Collimonas fungivorans: one gene and its partner. The protein of the gene in region 2 binds, or shares a complex with, the protein of the main gene of each other region. Links are inferred from orthologs where the notes say so. Each region holds a gene or a part of one and is shown on either strand. Other genes may lie near its edges. The genes, in order: CFter6_RS04650 and xseA.

What was found.
Region 1: the proteins of xseA (region 2) and CFter6_RS04650 are in contact, whole or in part, in a cryo-EM structure (PDB 8TXR), measured with the Escherichia coli proteins. The link is inferred for Collimonas fungivorans from one-to-one orthologs.

Annotation. Positions count from the first base shown.
Region 1 is NZ_CP013232.1:1,069,856-1,080,377, reverse strand. What follows is about bases 4,164-7,133. They hold CFter6_RS04650 (exodeoxyribonuclease VII small subunit), read right to left. Parts: upstream 5,797-7,133; coding sequence 5,530-5,796; downstream 4,164-5,529. Other genes in these bases: CFter6_RS04645 (aromatic ring-hydroxylating oxygenase subunit alpha), read left to right, coding at 6,020-7,123; CFter6_RS04655 (polyprenyl synthetase family protein), read right to left, coding at 4,586-5,533; dxs (1-deoxy-D-xylulose-5-phosphate synthase), read right to left, coding at 4,164-4,569. Also shown: CFter6_RS04675 (FAD-binding oxidoreductase), read right to left, coding at 1-999; CFter6_RS04670 (cob(I)yrinic acid a,c-diamide adenosyltransferase), read left to right, coding at 1,101-1,658; GTP cyclohydrolase FolE2, read right to left, coding at 1,714-2,517; more of dxs, read right to left, coding at 2,698-4,163; CFter6_RS04640 (DMT family transporter), read left to right, coding at 7,274-8,188; CFter6_RS04635 (sulfurtransferase), read left to right, coding at 8,299-9,165; CFter6_RS04630 (ZIP family metal transporter), read right to left, coding at 9,216-9,977; CFter6_RS04625 (dienelactone hydrolase family protein), read right to left, coding at 10,168-10,522. UniProt on the Escherichia coli protein: Bidirectionally degrades single-stranded DNA into large acid-insoluble oligonucleotides, which are then degraded further into small acid-soluble oligonucleotides.
Region 2 is NZ_CP013232.1:1,639,233-1,649,601, forward strand. What follows is about bases 5,239-8,055. They hold xseA (exodeoxyribonuclease VII large subunit), read right to left. Parts: upstream 7,420-8,055; coding sequence 6,058-7,419; downstream 5,239-6,057. Other genes in these bases: sodB (superoxide dismutase [Fe]), read right to left, coding at 5,307-5,885; CFter6_RS07085 (alpha/beta hydrolase), read right to left, coding at 7,947-8,055. Also shown: CFter6_RS07050 (AMP-binding protein), read left to right, coding at 1-600; CFter6_RS07055 (SCP2 sterol-binding domain-containing protein), read left to right, coding at 662-979; CFter6_RS07060 (3-hydroxyacyl-CoA dehydrogenase NAD-binding domain-containing protein), read right to left, coding at 1,036-3,168; CFter6_RS07065 (acetyl-CoA C-acetyltransferase), read right to left, coding at 3,193-4,398; CFter6_RS07070 (TetR/AcrR family transcriptional regulator), read left to right, coding at 4,588-5,211; more of CFter6_RS07085, read right to left, coding at 8,056-8,894; CFter6_RS07090 (LysR family transcriptional regulator), read left to right, coding at 9,025-9,945; CFter6_RS07095 (MotA/TolQ/ExbB proton channel family protein), read left to right, coding at 10,218-10,369. UniProt on the Escherichia coli protein: Bidirectionally degrades single-stranded DNA into large acid-insoluble oligonucleotides, which are then degraded further into small acid-soluble oligonucleotides.

The DNA of each region.
Region 1 (10,522 bases), 570 kb from region 2 along the record:
GGCGTTGTGCCGCGCGGTCCACAAGCGCGAACGGTCTTCCGGACGGGTCGCCCATTCAAAACCCACGGCATGATGCTCGGCGACTACCGCCTGCACCAGCTCCGCCTGCTCCTTGACGCCATTCTCGCTGCCGTGGAATTCAAACAGCAGCAGCGGCTGTTCCGGCAGCGCCAGTTTGGAATGCGCGTTGATGGCCCGTACACCGTTTTCATCCAGCAGCTCTACCCTGGCCACCGGCACGCCCAGCTGTATGGTCTGGATCACGGCGTTGACGGCGTCGGCGATGTTCTGGAACGAACAGACCGCGGCCGAAATGGCTTCCGGTTGCGGATAGAGCTTGACGGTCACTTCGGTGATCACGCCCAGCGTGCCTTCGCTGCCGACGAAGATGCGGGTCAGGTCGTAGCCTGCCGCCGATTTCTTGGCGCGGGTGCCGGTCTTGATGATACGGCCGTCGGCGGTCACCACCGTCAGCGCCAGCGTATTCTCGCGCATGCTGCCGTAGCGCACGGCGTTGGTGCCGGAGGCGCGCGTTGCGGCCATGCCGCCGATCGAGGCGTCGGCGCCAGGATCGATGGGAAAGAACAGGCCGCTGTCCTTGATTTCGTGGTTCAGCTGCTTGCGGGTGACGCCGGCCTGCACCGTCGCCGTCAGGTCTTCGGCATGGATCGCCAGCAGGCGGTTCATGCGCGACAGGTCGATGGAAATCCCGCCTTGCAGGGCCAGCACATGGCCTTCCAGCGAAGTGCCGCTGCCGAAAGGAATCACCGGGACCTGGTATTCGCTGCACAGCTTGACCAGAGCGGCGACCTCTTCGGTCGATTCGGCAAACACGACGGCATCCGGCGGCATGGGATCATACGAAGAGGCGTCGCGGCCATGATGTTCGCGCATCGCCATGGTGGTCGAGAACCGTTCGCCAAACAGAGTGCCGAGGGTGGCAAGCAAGGCGTCGGGCAACGGTTTCTTCTGGGCCGCTAGATCGGCTATGTGATTCATTGGAAGGTCTCCTTGTCCTTTGAATTTTACTCTGCGGGACTGCGCTCTGCTGGTGTAAAGTACAAGCTCCCGCATTCCACTCCGAATCAACACAGAAAACCATGGGTAACCGACTCTCAAAGATTGCCACGCGCACCGGCGACAAGGGCACCACCGGCCTCGGCGACGGCAGCCGCACCGACAAGGACAGCCTGCGCATCCAGGCCATCGGCGATGTCGACGAGCTGAATTCGCAGCTGGGCCTGCTGCTGTGCGAACAACTGGCCGCGGAACTGCGCGAAGCATTGTTATCGATACAACACGACCTGTTCGATCTCGGCGGCGAACTGTGCATTCCCGGTTATGCGCTGGTCAGCGCGGCCCAGGTGGCCCGGCTCGACGACCTGCTGGAAAAATACAATGCCGGCCTGCCGCCGCTCAAGGATTTCATCCTGCCAGGCGGCAACCGCCCGGCAGCGCTGGCGCATGTCTGCCGCACGGTCTGCCGGCGCGCGGAACGCAGCATCGTCAGCCTGGGCAAGAGTGAAACGGTGAATGAGGCAGTGCGGCAGTATGTGAACCGTTTGTCGGACTTGCTGTTCGTGCTGTCGCGGGTATTGAACCGCGCGGATGGCGGCAGCGATGTGTTGTGGCAGAAGGACAGGTTGCGGGACACGTAAAAAAAGGGATGAGGCCGCCACCGGCATCATCCCGCCCGCTTTACATCAATCGCGCTTATTTGCCGCGCTTGTCGTGTTCGATCAATGCATACGCCGAATGGTTGTGGATAGACTCGAAATTTTCCGCTTCCAGCACATACGCCAGCACGCGCGGTTCATTGTTCAGGGCCACCGCCACGTCGCGCACCAGGTCTTCCACGAACTTCGGATTTTCATACGCGCGCTCGGTCACGTATTTTTCGTCCGGCCGCTTCAGCAGGCCGAACAGTTCGCAAGATGCCTGCGCTTCGATCTTCGCGATCAGCTGGTCGACCTGGATCTCGCCGTCCAGCACCGCGTTGACGGTGATGTGCGAGCGCTGGTTGTGCGCGCCATAGGCAGAAATCTGCTTCGAGCAAGGGCACAGGCTGGTCACCGGCACCAGCACTTTCAGCGTGATTTCCAGCTGGCCCTGGCTGATCTCGCCGGTCAGGCCCACTTCGTAATCCATCAGGCTCTGCACGCCGGAAACCGGCGCGGTCTTGTTGATGAAATACGGGAAAGTCAGCTCGATGCGGCCGCGCTCGGCGTCCAGCAGGGTCACCATCTTGCGCATCAGATCGCCGAACGACGCGACATCCAGCGGCCCTTCCAGGCCTTCCAGCAAGGCGATGAAACGCGACATGTGGGTGCCCTTCTGCTGTTCCGGCAGATGCACGTACATGTTCCAGCTGCCGATGGTTGGCTGCGCCGTTGCTCCGGTGCGCACTGTCACCGGATAACGCACGCCTTTTACGCCAACGCGCTGGATCGCCAGGTGGCGGGTGTCGACGCTACTTTGCACGTCTGGAATCGTCAGATTCTGGTCACGAGTATTCATGCTTAACCTTTGAATGAAAGGCTGCCGGCAGCAGCCTGATCCCGCTTCGCCTGCAGGCTCGGCAGGAGAACCGGGGTGGTTGGATATAAGTCTGGCTTGGAAGCAGCCGTTCGATCGGCAGCAGCGTCCTGGCTGGAATTGCTTGAATTGCTTGAGAACGGCGCAGGCGGCCAGGCCCGCTTAATTCTGGTTGACGACCAGGCGCGGCTGGTCCTTGCCGAAGCGCTGGCGTATCGATGCGGCGATACCTTCCGCATTCAGGCCGCATTGCGCCAGCAGCTGGCCGACGTCGCCATGGTCTATAAATCGGTCCGGCAAGCCCAGATTCAAGAGCGGCTTGACGCATCCTGCCGCCGCCAGCGCTTCCGCTACTGCGGAGCCGGCGCCGCCCATGATGGAGCCTTCCTCGACCGTGACCAGCGCATCGTGGCTTTGCGCCAGCTCCAGCACCAGCTCGACGTCCAGCGGCTTGATGAAACGCATGTTGACGACCGTGGCGTCGAGCAGTTCGCCCGCTGCCACGCTAGGCGCCAGCATGGAACCGAATGCCAGGATCGCTACGCTCTGGCCTTGACGCCTGATTTCGCCTTTACCCAAAGGCAATGTGGTCAGTTCCGGAACAATGGCGGCGCCAATACCGGCCCCGCGCGGATAACGCACCGCTGCCGGGCCGTTATGGTGATACGCGGTCGACAGCATCTGGCGGCATTCGTTTTCGTCGGACGCAGCCATCACCACCATGTTGGGGATGCAGCGCAGATACGCCATGTCGTAGTTGCCGGCGTGGGTGGCGCCATCGGCGCCGACCAGGCCGGAACGGTCGAGCGCAAAGGTCACGTCCAGGTTCTGCAGGGCGACATCGTGGATCAGCTGGTCATAGGCGCGCTGCAAGAAAGTCGAATAGATCGCCACTACCGGCTTCAGCCCTTCGCAAGCCAGGCCGGCAGCGAAAGTGACAGCATGCTGCTCGGCGATGCCGACGTCGTAGAAGCGCTGCGGAAAACGCTGGGCGAACGTATCCAGGCCGGAGCCGCCCGACATCGCCGGGGTGATGCCGATCAGCTTGTCGTCTTGCGCCGCCATGTCGCACAGCCAGTCGCCGAATACCTGGGTGTAGGTCATCTTGCTGACCGCGGCCGGCTTGATGCCTTCGGCCGGGTTGAACTTGCCCGGGCCGTGATACAGCACCGGGTCTGCTTCCGCCAGCTTGTAGCCCTGGCCCTTCTTGGTCACCACGTGCAGGAACTGCGGCCCCTTCAGGTTCTTCAGGTTCTGCAAGGTCGGAATCAGCGATTCCAGGTCGTGGCCGTCGATCGGGCCGATGTAGTTGAAACCGAATTCTTCGAACATGGTGGCAGGCACCACCATGCCTTTGGCGTGTTCTTCGAAACGCTTGGCCAGCTGCCGCATCGGGCCTGGCAATATCGATTTGCCGACGTTCTTGGCCTGGGCATAGAACTGCCCCGACATCAGGCGCGCCAGGTAGCGGTTCAGGGCGCCGACCGGCGGCGAGATCGACATGTCGTTATCGTTCAGGATCACCAGCATGTTGATGTCGTCATACACGCCGGCGTTATTCATGGCTTCGAACACCATGCCGGCAGTCATCGCGCCGTCGCCGATCACGGCGATCGCGTGACGGTCGGTTTCGCCTTTGGTCTTGGCGGCCAGCGCCATGCCCAGCACGGCGGAAATCGAGGTTGACGAATGGGCGGTGCCGAAGGTGTCGTATTCGCTTTCGCTGCGGCGCGGGAAACCGGAAATGCCGTCAAGCTGCCGCAGCGTGTGCATGCGGTCGCGGCGGCCGGTCAGGATCTTGTGCGGATAGGTCTGATGGCCGACATCCCACACCACGCGGTCTTCCGGCGTGTTGAAAACGTAATGCAGCGCGATCGTCAGCTCCACCGTGCCCAGGTTGGACGACAGGTGGCCGCCGGTCTGCGCCACCGATTCGATGACAAATTCGCGCAACTCGTCGGCCAGCGGCCTGAGTTGCGCCCGCGTCAGTTTGCGCAGGTCTGCCGGGCTGTCGATTGTGTTGAGTAATTCCATATCTAAGCCTTCTGTTCTAAGCCTTGCGTTGCACGATCAAGTCCGCCAGCTCACGCAGGCGGCGTGCCTTGTTCCCAAAGATCGCAAGCGCCTGGTGGGCGTCGTTGCGTAATTTTTCTGCCAGCGCCTGCGATTCCGGCAAACCCAGGATCGAGACATACGTCGGCTTGTTGTGCGCGGCATCCTTGCCGGCGGTTTTTCCCAGCGTCGCGGAATCCGCGGTCGCGTCGAGGATATCGTCCACCACCTGGAACGCCAGGCCGATGGCGGTGCCGTAGGCTTCCAGCGCCTGGATTTCAGCCGGCACCAAGGCCTTGCCACCCCATGCTCCCAGCAATACCGAAGCGCGCAGCAGAGCGCCGGTTTTCAGCTTGTGCATCTGTTCCAGTTCTGTCAGCGACAGGTTGAGGCCGACGCTGGCCAGGTCGATCGCCTGGCCGCCGCACATGCCGAGCGAGCCGGAGGCTTGCGCCAGCAGGCGCAGCATGACGATCTGGCGCGCCGAATCAATTTTCGCACCGATTTCCGCGCCGGCTTCGGCCAGCACCACGAATGCTTGCGACTGCAAGGCGTCGCCCACCAGCAGGGCGGTCGCTTCATCGTATTGCACATGCACGGTAGGCTTGCCACGGCGCAAGGCGTCATCGTCCATGCAAGGCATGTCGTCGTGCACCAGTGAATAAGCGTGGATCATTTCAACTGCGGCGGCGGCGCGCTGGGCAACGCCGGCTGGCGTTGCAAACAGTTCCCCGGCGGCAAATACCAGCAAGGGACGGACCCGTTTGCCGCCATCCAGCACGGCATAACGCATGGCCTGGTGCAGCCTGGTCGGGATGCCGGTTTCGGCCGGCAAAAACTGCCCAAGAGCAACTTCCATATCAAGCTGCACCTGCCGCATCCAGGCGGCGAAAGCCGGCTCCGGGGCCAGGCTGGATGCCGGGTTTGACAATTGCGCCGCGGTCATTCGTCGGCCCCGCTGCTATGGTCTTTCAAAGCTTCGCCGGCAAACGGCTTGAGCATGTCGCCTTCCAGCACTTTGACCTGGCTGTCGACCTTTTCGAGTTGCACGGCGCAAAACTTGACCAGCTCCGATCCTCGTTTATAGGCGGCGACGGATGCTTCCAGCGGCAACTCGCCAGCTTCCATTTGGGCGACCAGTTGCTCCAGCTCGGCCATCGCTTGTTCAAACGATGCAGGGCTGCTGGCGGAAATCGGATTTTTTGGCATAGTGGCTATAAATAGTTTAGTTCGCTATTTTAGAGCAAAGCTCTATAAGCCGTTGAAATTCGAGGGCTGTATCTGGATAAAAAGCGTAAAACAGCGCCAAAACCGGCATTTTTATGGGATAATCCTCGGTTCTGTCCAAAATTTCCGTTTCATATTATTTGAACACAGGTTTTTGCGGATTCTTTCTCTCTTAGGTTGATACAACACATTTGGGGGTGGAGGGATGTCCGATCTGGCTTCTATAACCAAGCTCGCGCGCTCCGATGCGCAACTTCCGGTCAACGTCTACTTTGACGAAGCGCTGTTAAAGCGCGAAATCCAGCAATTGTTTCAGAATGGCCCACGTTACGTCGGCCATGAACTGATGGTGCCCAACGTCGGTGATTACGCCACGCTGGCTTCTGAAAACGAAGGCCGCATGCTGGTGCGCAATCCCCAGGGGATTGAGCTGGTATCCAATGTCTGCCGCCATCGGCAGGCAAAAATGTTCGACGGCCGCGGCAATGCCCGCAATATCGTCTGTCCGCTGCATCGCTGGACTTATGACCTCAAGGGCGAACTGATAGGCGCGCCGCATTTCGGCGAAACGCCGTGCATGAACCTGTCCAGGACGCCCTTGCAAAACTGGAACGGCTTGCTGTTTGAGCAAAACGCCTTCCATGTCGGCGAAAAGCTGGCACAACTGGGCGTGGCCAAGGATCTCGATTTCAGCGGCTACCTGTTCGACCATGTCGAAGTCCACGAATGCGACTACAACTGGAAAACCTTTATCGAGGTTTACCTGGAGGACTATCACGTCGAACCGTTCCATCCGGGCCTCGGCAGCTTTGTCAGCTGCGACGACCTGGAATGGCAATTCGGCAAGGATTACAGCGTGCAGACCGTGGGCGTCAACCACGGCCTGGCGAAATCCGGCTCGCCGGCATACAAGAAGTGGCAAGAGCAAGTGCTCAAGTTCAACAACGGCGAACCGCCGAAGTTCGGCGCGATCTGGCTGACCTTGTATCCCAACATCATGGTCGAGTGGTATCCCCATGTCCTGGTGGTGTCGACGCTGTGGCCGCGCGGTCCGCAAAAGACCACCAATGTGGTCGAGTTCTACTACCCCGAGGAAATTGCGCTGTTCGAACGCGAAATGGTCGAGGCGGAACGCACCGCATACATGGAAACCTGCGTCGAAGATGATGAAATTGCATTGCGCATGGATGCCGGACGGCGCATCCTGATGGAGCGCGGCGTCAATGAAGTCGGCCCTTACCAGTCGCCGATGGAAGACGGCATGCAGCATTTCCACGAGTGGTACCGGAGCCAGGACGGCCTGGTCTAAGCATTTCCGGATCGGAAACGGGGCCGGGGTCAGTGCGCATGCTGAAGCGCACAAACCCCGGCCCTTTGTCATTATTTAGCGCCACGGGCATGCACTGCGACCAGAATCAGTCAGAATAGCAACACCGCTCTTCTACTTCATTCCCGCCCCATGCAATCACTCTGGATGCTGTTCGCTAGTCTCATGTTTTCCATCATGGGAGTCTGCGTCAAGCTCGCCTCCGACCACTACTCCATCGCCGAAATCGTACTGAGCCGCGGCCTGATCGGCATGCTGTTCATCGTCGTCCTGATCCTGCTGAAAGGCGGCACCCTGAAGACCCCCATGCCGCGCCAGCACCTGTGGCGCGGCGTGATCGGCGTGATTGCCCTGTCGCTGTGGTTCTATTCCTTCAGCCTGCTGCCGGTGGCGACCGCCACCACCCTCAACTACACTTCCTCGATATGGCTGGCGGCAATCCTGTTCGGCGCCGCCTGGTGGCGCGGCAACAGCCGTTTCGAATGGGGCATGGCGTTCACCATCCTGCTCAGCTTCATCGGCGTGATGCTGTTGCTGCGGCCATCGTTCGACGCCGACCAGACCACCGGCGGCATGATCGCGCTGGCATCCGGCCTGCTGTCCGCCGTGGCTTACCTGCAGGTGCGGCGCCTGGGCAAACTGGGCGAACCGGAGTATCGGGTGGTGTTCTATTTTTCAAGCACCAGCGCCCTCGCTGGCCTGGCCGGCAGCATCTTGCTATCCGGCGGCGGCATCCCGCTCTGGCATGCGCATAGCGCGCAAGGCCTGGCCTTGCTGATTACGCTGAGCCTGTCGGCCACCTTGGCCCAGATGGCCATGACACGCGCCTACCGCCTTGGCAACCCGCTACTGACCGCAAACCTGCAATACACCGGCATTGTCTTTTCCAGCATATGGGGCATCCTTATCTGGCACGACCAGATGGACTGGCGCGGCTGGCTTGGCACCGCCGTAATCCTTATAAGCGGTTTGCTGGCAACGTTTTATAATCAAAAGAAGGCGCGTCCGCTCAGCTCCTTGCATGAGGAAAAACCAGTGGCTGGCTAAACGGGGTCGCCTAGACGGGGTCGCCCAGACGGGGGCGCCTGGCCCGACCCTTGATGAACTGCCGAGCGTTGCCCTGCATCACCTGACACACACTTGATAAAAGGAATGCCATGTCTCAAGCCCATCCCTACCAGACGCTGATTTCTGCCGCGAACTTGCTGCAGAATGCGCAGAACCCCAACTGGGTCATCCTCGACTGCCGCCACGACCTGGTGGATGCCGCCGCCGGCAGGACGGCATATGATGCCGGCCATATTCCCGGAGCCCGTTTCGCCAATCTCGACCGCGACCTGTCCGGCGCCAAGCAGGCGGCCGACGGCAGCTTCAAGGGCCGCCATCCGTTGCCTGAAACAGATGCGCTGCTGGCAACGCTGCGGCAATGGGGCATCAATGACGATACCCAGGTCGTCGCCTACGATGCCCAGGGCGGCATGTATGCCGCCCGCCTGTGGTGGCTGCTGCGCTCCATCGGCCACAGTTCGGCGGCGGTGCTGGACGGCGGCCTGGCGGCCTGGCAAGCGGCTGCGGGCAGCCTGTCGACTGCCGAGCCGGCGCCCGCGGCCGGCAACATCAGCGCCAAGCCGGCGCTGACCAGCAGCGTCGATGCGCATGACATCCTGCTCAACCTGACCAATCCGCGGCGGACTATCCTCGACGCCCGCGCGCCGGACCGCTTTCGCGGAGAAAATGAAACCATAGACCCGGTTGGCGGCCATATTCCCGGCGCCAAGAATCGTTTCTTCAAAGACAATCTGCAAGCGGACGGCCGCTTCAAGCCCGGCCATCAATTGCATGAGGAATTCGGCGCCCTGATCAGCGAACCGCAAGCTGCGGTCATGCAATGCGGTTCAGGCGTCACCGCCTGCCATAACCTGCTGGCGCTGGAAATCGCCGGCTTGCACGGCGCCGCCTTGTATCCGGGATCATGGAGCGAGTGGTGCTCAGATCCGAAGCGGCCGATGGCCAAGGGCGTGTAGGGTAGGCACGCCTTTGTGCCCACGCGTGACCGCTATGTGCCGCCCTACATTTAATGATGGTGGGCGTGGCGCGTCAGGAACAGCACGATGGCGACGCCTGCCCCGATCAGCAGTATCTGCGGAATGGTTTCGCGCAGGGTTGCCCGGCGCTGCATCTGCGGCATCAGGTCGCTGACGGCGATGTAGATAAAGCCCGATGAAGCAAATACCAGCACGTAGGGAATCCATTCCATGCCGCGCTCCAGCGTAAAGTAGCCGAGCAGGCCGCCCACCACCGCCATCAGGCTGCAGATCAGGTTATACACATAAGCGCGGGTGCGCGAAAAACCGGCGTTGAGCAGCACGATGAAATCGCCGATTTCCTGCGGTATCTCATGCACGATGATGGCCAGGCCGGTGATCAGGCCCAAGTGCGGATCGGCCAGGAAGGCCGCGGCGATCAGGATGCCGTCGGTAAAATTGTGCAAGCCGTCGCCCACCAGGATCATCCAGCCGGCTTTGCCCGCCTCTTTCTTGTCATGCCCGTGGTGATGGCCGTGGCCGTCGTCCTCGTGATGGTGCGAATGGCGCAGGATGGCGAACTTTTCCAGCACAAAAAACGCCAGCAGGCCGCCCAGCAGCACGGCGAACAGCGTATGGTTGTCCGCCTTCGATTCGAAGGCTTCCGGCAAGGCGTGCAGCAAGGAAGTCGCCAGCATGATGCCGACCGACAGGCTGACCATGCGCTCGACCATCTTGGACAGCAGCGCGAACGAAAAAACGGCTGCAGCGGTAATGCTGAAGAGGCCGGCGATCATGGTCGCCAGGAGGATTGAAACGAGTGTGGAATTAATTTTTTTGCTCCGGCAAACAGCTTTACATGCAACAAGGTTGCAAATTAAAGCACAGCTGCTGCATTTCAGCAAACGTATTTCAGCAAAATCAGCTGTTTATCGGGACTCGGTGGCAGCCGGCAAATATCGCTCTATCTGGACGGCAGGCGTCCAGATACAGGCGCGGGCATCAGCTCGCGCCATGTTCCTTGAACCAGGCCAGAACACGCTTCCAGCCGTCTTTTGCATCCGCCTCGACATAACTGGGCCGGTAATCGGCGTTGAACGCATGGCCGGAATTCGGATACACCACGATCTCCGACTTGCTGCTGCCCTTGGCCAGCGCCGCCTTCATCTGCGCCACATGGTCTTGCGTAATGCCCTGGTCCTTGGCGCCGTACAAACCCAGCACCGGCACTTTCAAGGTTGCTGCGATGTCGACCGGCTGCTTCGGCGTCAATGCCTTGATCTCGGCCTCTGTCTTGCCTTCAGGGTCCTTCCCCCTGACCAGGCCGCCGTACCACGCCGCGGCAGCCTTGACCTTG
Region 2 (10,369 bases):
AACCGCAGCGGCTCGGTCGGCAAGCCGCCGCCGAATGCGGGATTCAGATTGTCGGATGAAGGCGAAATCCTGTTCAAGCATCCGGGGCTGATGATGGGGTATTACAAAGACCCCGAGAGTACACGCGCTGCGTTCACCGCGGATGGTTACCTGCGCACTGGCGATAAAGGCAGGGTGGACCAGGACGGTTACCTGTATATTACCGGCCGTGTCAAAGACATCTTTAAAACCGCCAAGGGAAAATATGTGGCGCCCGCGCCTATCGAATGTTCGCTGGCGCGCAATACTGATCTGGAGAATCTGTTGTTCATCGGCAGCGGCATGAACCAGCCAGTGATGGCGGTGACCCTGACCGCAGCGGCGCGCAGCAAGCCGCGCGCCGAAGTGGAGCAGCAGCTGATCGCCGACATGGCGCTGGTCAACGCTACGCTGGAGCCACACGAAAAGATCGCCAAATGCGTGGTACTGAAAGAGGCCTGGAGTATAGACAACGGGCTGATGACGCCGACCATGAAAGTCAAGCGTGGCGAAGTGGAAAAACGCTACGCTGCGCTGATGGAGAAGGAACTGCAGATACGCAACGCGGTCGGATGGGAATGATAAGCTGCTTGCCTGCGCCGGCAAGCGATAGTACTGATTTTAAACAACCGGAGGAACAGCAATGACAGTCAACGACATCATCAAGCTCATGCCGTCGTGCCTGAACACCGTAGCGGCGGCAGGCATGAAAAGCAGCATCCAGTTCGATATTTCGAAACCGATGTACCTGCTGATCGACCATGGCACATGCACCGCGCACGAAGGCGTGGTCGATGCGCCGGATGTGGCGCTGACCATGGCCGACGAAGATTTGAAGGCCATGCTGAAAGGCGAACTCAACGGCGCCATGGCGTTCATGGGCGGCAAGCTGAAGCTGAAGGGCGACCTGATGCTGGCCCAGCGCATTCCTTCCCTGTTCGACGCCAGCAAGATCGGCTGAACCGCCTGCGGCTCTTCGTCGTCGCCGAGGAAGAGCCGCGGCCTGTCGTTAGCCCGCTATTCGAAACGTTTTCCTTGTTCCGCCATTTTCACCAGTATCGCCGCCGGCGCAAAATAACTGCCGAACTGCTCTGACAGCTGGTTCGCGCGCTGGACAAAATCGGCGACGCCGTAGGCATTGATGTATTGCAGGGCGCCGCCATGGAACGGTGCAAATCCCCAGCCGAAAATGCTGCCGATATTGGCGTCGGCTACTGTCAGCACCACCTGTTCCTCATAACATTTGGCAGCTTCGTTGGCTTGCACAAACATCAAACGCTCGATCAAGTCCTTTTGCGGCAGCTGCGTGGCTGCGAGCGGGAAGGCTTGCTGCAGGCCGGGCCACAGGTGCTTGCTTTCGTTTTCGGGATAATCATAAAATCCCTTGCCGGCTTTTTTCCCTTTGCGGTCCAGCTGGGTCACCATTTTTTCCAGCCCGGCATCGGCCGGATGGCCGGCGAAAGGCTTGCCGGCTTCAGCAAAATCCTTGCGCGTCTGTTGCAGGATATGCAGCGACAAGGACAGGCTGACTTCGTCGTGCACTGCCAGCGGGCCCACCGGCATGCCAGCCTGCAAACCGGCCATCTCGATGGCGCGCGGATGTTGGCCCTCCGTCAGCAGCTTCAAGCCTTCCATCACGTAGGTGCCGAATACGCGCGAGGTGTAGAAACCTCGCGAATCGTGGACTACGATCGGGGTTTTCTTGATCTGCTGTACGTAGTCGAAGCCGCGCGCCAGCGTCTGCTGGCTGGTCCGCTGGCCTACGATGATTTCGACCAGCGGCATCTTGTCCACCGGCGAGAAGAAATGCAGGCCGATGAAATTTTCCGGCCGCACGCTGGCTTGCGCCAGGCCGGTGATCGGCAGGGTAGAGGTGTTCGAGGCAAACACGGCGTCGGCGCTGATCAGCGCTTCGGTTTTGCGGGTGACTGTCGCTTTGATCTCGCGCTCTTCAAACACCGCCTCGATAACCAAGTCGCAGCTTGCCAGATCGTTGAAATCCACGGTTGGTCTGATGCGGTCCAGCAGGACTTGTTTGCCCTCCGCGGTTTGCTGCTTGCGCTTGATGGCCTTGTCGAGCAGCTTGCTGGAATAGTCCTTGCCGTTTTGCGCGGTTTCCAGGCTGTTGTCCAGCAACACAACTTCTATGCCGGCCTTGGCCGAGGCATAGGCGATGCCTGCGCCCATCATGCCGGCGCCGAGGATGCCGACCTTGCCGACTTTGGATGGCGCGATGCCTTCCGGGCGCGACTTGCCCTTGTTGATGGCGTTCAGCTGGAACCACAAGCTGCCGATCATGTTCTTGGCGACCGGTGACAAGGCGCAGTTGACGAAATAGCGCGATTCGATTTCGCAGCCGGTATCGAAATCGACGATGCCGCCTTCGAATACGCAGCTCATGATGTTGGTCGCCGCCGGATAATTGCCATGGGTCTTGGCGCTTGCCATGGACGGCGCGATCGCCCACAGCTGGCCGTTGCCCGGGCTGCGCGAGTCGCCGCCGGGCCAGCGGAATTTCTTGTCGTCCCACGGCTGTTTGGCCTTGGGATTGGCCAGACACCAAGCCTTGGCTTTGGCCAGCAAGTCCTCCTTGTCGCTCGCCAGTTCCTGGACGATGCCTTGCTGCAGCGCTTCTTCGGCGCGCAGCTCTTTGCCTTCCAACATCAGCTGCAGCGCGCCCTGGATGCCGATCATGCGCGGCAGGCGTTGCGTGCCGCCGCCGCCCGGCAGCAGGCCGAGCTTGACTTCCGGCAGGCCGAACTTGGCTTTCGGATTGTTGATGGCGATGCGGTGATGGCAGGCCAGCGCCAGCTCCAGTCCGCCGCCCAGCGCGGTGCCGTTCAGCGCGGCCACTACCGGCCGGCCGCATGATTCGAGGCGGCGCAGGAAACCTTTGAATTCCTGCACCAGGTCGAAGGCTGCTTGTGCATCGGTGATCTGGAACAGTTTTTCGATATCGGCGCCGGCCACGAAATCCGCCTTGCCCGAGGTGATGATGACGCCAGCGACGGCCGGGTCGGCTTCGATGGCGGCAATCGCTTCCATGAACGGCGCGGTCAGCGCTTCATTCAATACATTCATCGAACGCCCCGGCATGTCCAGGGTCAAGGTTACGATATTGTCGCTGTCTTTCTGAAAATTTACGCTCATGATCTGATCCAGTCTTCCAGTCTGTTAGACACGTTCAATGATGGTGGCGATGCCCATGCCGCCGCCCACGCACAGCGAGATCAGGGCAGTCTTCTTGCCGCTGCGCTCCAGTTCGTCGAGCGCGGTGCCGAGGATCATGGCGCCGGTTGCGCCCAGCGGATGGCCCATGGCGATCGAGCCGCCATTGACGTTGACCCGTTCCGGGTCGATCTCCAGGTCGCGCATGGCGCGCATCACCACTGCGGCAAACGCTTCATTGATTTCAAACAGGTCAATATCCTTGGCTGACATCTTGGCCTTGACCAGTGCCTTGCGCGCAGCCGGAGCGATGCCGGTCAGCATGATGGTCGGCTCCGAGCCGGTGACGGCAGTCGCCACGATCCTGGCGCGCGGCTTCAGGCCCAGTTTCTGGCCCATCTCCTTGCTGCCGACCAGCACCAGCGCAGCGCCGTCGACGATGCCGGAAGAATTGCCGGCATGGTGCACATGGTTGATCTTTTCGACAGTGGTGTACTTGCGCAGTGCAGTGGCGTCGAAACCCATCTGGCCGATTTGTTCGAAGGCGGGTTTCAGCGCAGCCAGGTTTTCGATAGTGGTTTGCGCGCGGATGTATTCGTCATGGTCCAGCACCACCAGGCCATTCAGGTCCTTGACCGCGACCAGCGATTTGCCGAAGCGGCCTTCGGCGCGGGCGCGCGCAGCTTTCTGCTGCGATTGCAGGGCAAAATTGTCGACGTCGCTACGCGAGAAATTTTCCAGCGTCGCGATCAGGTCGGCGCCTATGCCTTGCGGCGCGAAGCCGGTGACCTGGTTGACCCGCGGATCCATGAACCAGGCGCCGCCGTCCGAACCCATGGCCCAGCGCGACATGCTCTCGACGCCGCCGGCCACTACCAGCTGCTCCTGGCCGGACATGACTTTCATCGCCGCCAGGTTGACCGATTCCAGGCCCGAGGCGCAAAAGCGCGATTGTGTCACGCCCGCCACCGACTGGTCCCAGCCGGCATACAGCACCGCGGTGCGGGCGATATCGGCGCCTTGCTCGCCGACCGGCGTCACGCAGCCGAGCACGACGTCGTCGACCTGCGAAGTATCGAGGCGGTTGCGCTGCTCCAGCGCCTGCAGCAGCTGGGCCAGCAGGCTGACCGGCGTTACCTGGTGCAGGCTGCCGTCTTTTTTGCCCTTGCCGCGCGGGGTCCGCACGGAATCGAAAATATAGGCTTCAGTCATAGCGTCTCCGGCTTGTATGTTCTAGTAATTAAAATTACACTTAGCTTGCTGCTGATTCATCCTGAATGCCCACTGTAGTTAAAGCAGTGGCCGGCGTCAATTGGTAAGCCACTCTAAATCCGAGCGGAAATTGATTGTCGTATTGGTAGTAATATTAATTACACATATGGTAAAACCATAACAAAATTTATGGCTTCGGAAAAACAGAAAATCATATTGGACCGCGCCTTGCTCAAGCCCTTGATCAGGCAGAGGATAGAAAACGCCGTGCTGGACCTGTTTTCAGAACGCGAATTCCATAGCGTCGCCTACGGTGAGATCGCCAGCGCCGCCAGCGTCTCCCTGCAAACCATCTATAAATACTACGGCAGCAAGGAAGCATTGTTGTTTGCCTGCCTGGAAACCTGGCTAGGCACGCTGGCTTCGCGCATGCTCGATCACCTGCAAGGCATCGAGAGCTGCCAGGACAAACTGCGCAAGGTGTTCTGGGTAGTGCTGGATTTTTTCGACCGCAACCCCAAGGTCAGCCAGCTCATCATGAGTTCGCTGCAGATCAGCGCATGGGGGCGCGACCGTACTTTCCGCCAGCCGGAAATGATGGAAGTGCTGATGAAGACCCTGACCGACGGCAGGGCGCAAGGCGTGCTGACCGATGAAGTGGATGAAAAAATCCTGCTGGACTATTTCATCGGCATCCTGGAAAGGCTGGTGCACATGCACACCATGCGCGGCGAAAAAGAGCCGCTGGCGTTGCAGGCGAATGCGCTGTTCAGGATGTTGTGGCGGGCGATCGCGAAGCCTGAGCAACTTTAGCCGATTTGGCTTGCAGATAAAAAAAATAGCGCCGGCGGTAAGCGGCGCTATTTTTGCAATGTCGATAAAGTGTTTATCGATATTTACGAATTTGCTTATGCGAAATTCTTCGAAGCAAATTCCCAGTTCGCCAATGCCCAGAATGCTTCCAGGTATTTTGGACGGGCGTTGCGGTAGTCGATGTAGTAAGCATGTTCCCAGACGTCGACAGTAATCAGCGGCTTGGCGTCGGTGGTCAGCGGAGTGGCTGCATTCGAAGTCGACACCAGGCCGAGCGAACCGTCAGCATTCTTCACCAGCCATGCCCAGCCGGAGCCGAAAGTGCCGACTGCGGTCTTGGTCAGTTCAGTCTTGAAATTGTCGAACGAACCCCATTTTGCATTGATCGCATCTGCCAATGCGCCGGTTGGTGCGCCGCCACCTTGTGGCGAAAGGCTGTGCCAGTAGAACGTATGGTTCCAGATCTGCGCCGCATTGTTGAAAATGCCGCCGGACGATTTCTTGACGATTTCTTCCAGGGTAGCGTTTTCGAATTCTGTGCCCGGAACCAGGTTGTTCAGGTTGGTCACATAAGTCTGGTGATGCTTACCATAGTGGAATTCCAAGGTTTCCTTGGAGATGTGCGGAGCCAGTGCGTCCAGATCGTACGGGAGAGGCGGGAGTGTGTGTGCCATGGTGCGTCCTTTCTATAGTTTTATTGGAATTACAAAGAAGCTGTTGCCTATACATCTAGTGCCGTGAACAGATTCTGGAGAGAGCTATTGTAAAGCGCTTAGCTATTCCATGCAGCATGCTTGCGCTTTTATTCGATCCGCTATGTGACTTGCATCACAAAAAAACATCCGTTCAATCCAGCGTCGCCTGCACGCTGTCTATGCCGACCTGGGCGCTGCCTTCGGCCAGCTGCACGGTGATCACGTGGCGCGGCTGCAGCGCCTGCGGCGTCCGGATCACATGGCCCTTGGCGTCCGAAACGATGGCGTAGCCGCGTTCCAGCGTGCGTTGCGGATTCAGCAGTTCCAGCTGCGCATTGAGCGCTGCCAATGCCTGGCGGCGATCGCGGTTTTGCGCCGCCAGCGCGCCGTTGAGGCGTCGGCCCTGTTCCAGCAGCGCGATGCGCGGTGCAATCGTGCTGGGCATTTGCGCGGCCCAGCGGGTGCGCAAGTTCAGCAGCGCGTGACGCGATTGCGTCAACGGAATACGGGTGGCGTGCAGCAGCCTGGTTTGCAGGCTTTGCAGCTTGACCCGCTCGTGGGCGATGGTGGTGGCCGGGCTGCTCAGGCGCCGGCTCAGCCAATCCAGGGTCTGGCTGGTTTCAGCCAGCCGCCGGCGCAGGGCGCGGGTCAGGTCGTCAGCATGCGTCTCTAGCGTCGCCAGCCATTCGGCGCGTGGCACTGTCGCCAGTTCGGCGGCGGCGGTCGGGGTGGCGGCGCGCAGGTCGGCGGCAAAATCGGCAATCGTGAAGTCGGTTTCATGGCCGACCCCGGAAATCACCGGCATGGGCGCGGCGACGATGGCGCGCGCTACCGCTTCGTCATTGAACGACCATAAATCTTCGATGCTGCCGCCGCCGCGGCACACCAGCAGCAGATCGCATTCGGCGCGCGCGGCAGCGGTATTGATGGCGCGCGCGATTTTCTCCGCCGCGCCGTCGCCCTGGACCGGGGTCGGATAAAGGATCACGCGCACATGCGGCGCACGCCGCGCCAGGGCGCTCAGGATATCGCGCAGCGCCGCCGCCTGCAGGCTGGTGACGATGCCTATGGTGCGGGCGAATGGCGGCAGCGGCCGTTTGCGGGCCGGATCGAACAAGCCTTCCGCATTGAGTTTTTCTTTCAGGCGCAAGAACGCTTCGTACAGGTTGCCGACGCCGGCGCGCCGGATCGCTTCGACGTTGAGCTGGTAGTCGCCGCGCGCAGCGTACAGCGTCACCAGCGCCCGCACTTCCACCTTGTCGCCGTCGCGCGGGGTGAAACCTGCATGCTGGGCGCGGCCCTTGAACATCACGCCGCGCACTTGCGCCGTATCGTCTTTCAAGGTGAAGTACCAGTGGCCGGAAGCGTAGCTTTTGAAATTCGATATCTCGCCTGCCACCCAGGCCAGCGGGAAGCTGCGTTCCAGCAAACGCGCCACGGCTTGATTCAAGGCGGAAACCGTCAGTACTGGCGGTCCGCTGGAACGGAGGTCGGTGTCGCTGGAGAAATTCATACGGGCTTTCCGGGGTTCTTTATTGGCGCGTGATTTGCTGGAGTTTGCCATTGTAAAGCACGGTCGCTGATCATCAATGGAAAAGCGAAACAAATCAAAGGCTTGCCCGGATTGCAGTGTGCTTGCGCACAAGCTTATCCACAAATTCTGTGGGTAACTGTGGATGAGCCGAGGCTTGTGGATATCCATGGGTGGGATCATGGCAAAGCGGCTACAAAAGATCCGTCGAAATCGTCATCGCCCTCCGTAAACCGCTGTTTGAGGTGCCTTTGCACCTGCCGCCAACAGTTGTGAAAAGGCGTTTCCAATCAAGGACTTCTCGTGAATCCAGTGCGCTTGTGCACAAAGTTATCCCCAAAAACTGTGGAGAACTTTGCTGGTGTGGCGTCCGACGATACTGCACGTTTTTCATGCAGCGCCAAAAAAACCTTTCAAATCATCGGCTTAAGTTTCGAGTTAAGTACTTGTCCACAATCTTGTTCACATAATATGTGTGGAACTCTGCATTGAAGGCGCCGGGTCCGGTGTCAGGCTTTTTTTATCCAGCCGTTATGTGCAGTCCAGGATTCGAACAAGCCGGGCCAGGCACGCGGCTGGCTATCCGGTTTCCCCAGCCCCCAGCCATGTCCGCCATCCTGGAACACATGCATTTCCGCCGGGATCTGCGCGGCCTTGAGCGCATTGAACATCAGCAGGCTGTTCTGGATCGGCGCAATCGGATCGTCCGCAGCCTGCGCCAGGAAGGTCGGCGGCATGCCGCTGGTAACGTGCCGTTCCACCGAGAATTCTTCGCTGGCTGCAAGATCCGGGTTTTTGCCGATGATTTCACGGCGCGAACGCGTGTTGTCGTAGGGTGGCATGAAGGTGAGCACAGGATAGATCAATCCGGCGAAATCGGGGCGCGCGGAAAATTGATCGGCCGCATCGATGGCCTGGTAGCGCCGGGCATCCGGTTCTGCCGCCGTGGTTCCCGCCAGATGGCCGCCGGCGGAAAAGCCGAGTATCCCGATGCGGTTGGTCGCCAGTTCATATTTCGGCGCCAGTGCCCGGATCAGGCGCATGGCGCGCTGGCCATCCTGGAACGGCGCAATGTTTGACCAGCCTTCGCCGGGCAAACGATAGACCAGTTCGAATACGGTGACGCCAAGCGATTGCAGCCACTGGGCTGCCGGGATGCTTTCGCTTCCTCGTTCGATATGCCCATAACCGCCGCCGGCAATCACCAGTACAGCGCTGCCGTCAGGCCGTTCGGGACGATAGACCACCAGGCGCGGACGGGAGATGTTGGTGACCGAGCCTTTGGCATTGGTCCGTTCCGGTCCGTCGGGGCCATTGCCTCCAGGCGGTTTGGACCAGAGCGGGATCTCATGTTGTTCCGCGGATGAGGATGCGGCGTAAAGCACGCGCGGGGCGATCAGCGCCGATGCTCCCAGCACGCCCATTCCTAACAAGGTCCGCCGTTTTATGTTGTCCATGTCAAAGTCCCGTTGAAATTGCCGATGTGATTACGCCACTGATAATAAGAGGGCGGCAGGTCAATGTAAAATATAATAAAAACGGCATCTCCATACTTTATATGTATCGCTGTAGTGCATTGAGGGCATCATGGAATTGAGGCATTTGCGTTATTTTGTGATTGTTGCCGAGGAGGGGAATTTCACGCGTGCGGCGAAACGGTTGAACATGCAGCAGCCCCCGCTCAGCCAGCAGATCCGCATGCTGGAGACCGAATTGGGATTTGCGCTGTTCCACCGGCATCCGAAAGGCGTCGACCTCAGCATCGGCGGCGAGGTGTTTTTGCACGAGGCGAAGGCTATCCTGGCAAATGTCGCCCAGGGCGCGCAGCGTGCGGTGCGTGCGGCAAGCGGGATCGAAGGCATCATTTCGGTAGGGTTCACCAGCTCGGCTGCGGCGCATCCCTTGATCCCAGAGATCCTGCGGGCGCACCGCGCGGCAAAGCCCGGCGTCGCCGTCAAATTCAGCGAAGGCAATGCGGCGGAACTGACCAGCGCGATCGCCTCGGGAAAGCTTGACCTCGGCTTCCTGCGCATGCCGGTCAGCCGTCCTCCCGGTTTGGCGTTCCACCGTCTGCTTGACGAAGAAATGCTGCTGGTCCTGCCCGTCGGACATGCGCTTTTGCAAAAGCGGCCAAAAAAGGGCATGCCGGCAATTTCCCTGAAGTCATTGCGCGACGAACAGTTCATCATGGTCCGCAACCCGGGAGCTACCGGCATGTATTCCAATTTTATCGATGCCTGCGTGCGCGCCGGATTCTCGCCCAAGATCGCTGTCGAAGTCGACCGCATGCTGACCAATATCTGCCTGGTTGCCTCAGGTGTTGGTATTTCCGTTGTGCCGGCATCCATGAATGGCTTCCACACCGACCAGGTGGCGTATTGCCGCCTGCTTGAAAGCGGCGGCGGATTCAGCGCGCCGTTGACCTTGGTGTGCCGGCAGACGGACACGCTGCCGGCCGTGCAACATTTTCTTGCGGAGGCCGGCCGTTTCGCCAAGGCGGATGGATAAAATTTGCACGTTTTTCAAGCAGCGCAAAAAAATCCTTTGAAATCATGGACTTCGCATCCGAGTCCGGCACTTGTCCACAATCTTGTTCACATAAAATGTGTGGAACTTGCAGTGTCGCTTAGCCGCGGTCAAATTAAGCGTAAAAATTTCCGTCCCGCAACGCTTGTCGCCCTTGCTCACAAGCCTTCAACAAGTTACATTCTGCATCCATGCTGATGAACCCCTCATCCGCATTTGCCGATATTGAATGCGATTTCACCAAGGAGTTTCTTTTGTTTGCCATTATTCAAGCTGCGGGCTGGCCGATCTGGCTGTTGCTGATTGCCTCCATCATTGCCACCGCATTGATTATCGAACGTCTGGTTTACCTGCGCCGGCCGCGCATCCTGCCGCCGCAGCTGCTGCAGGAAGTGATACGGGTTTA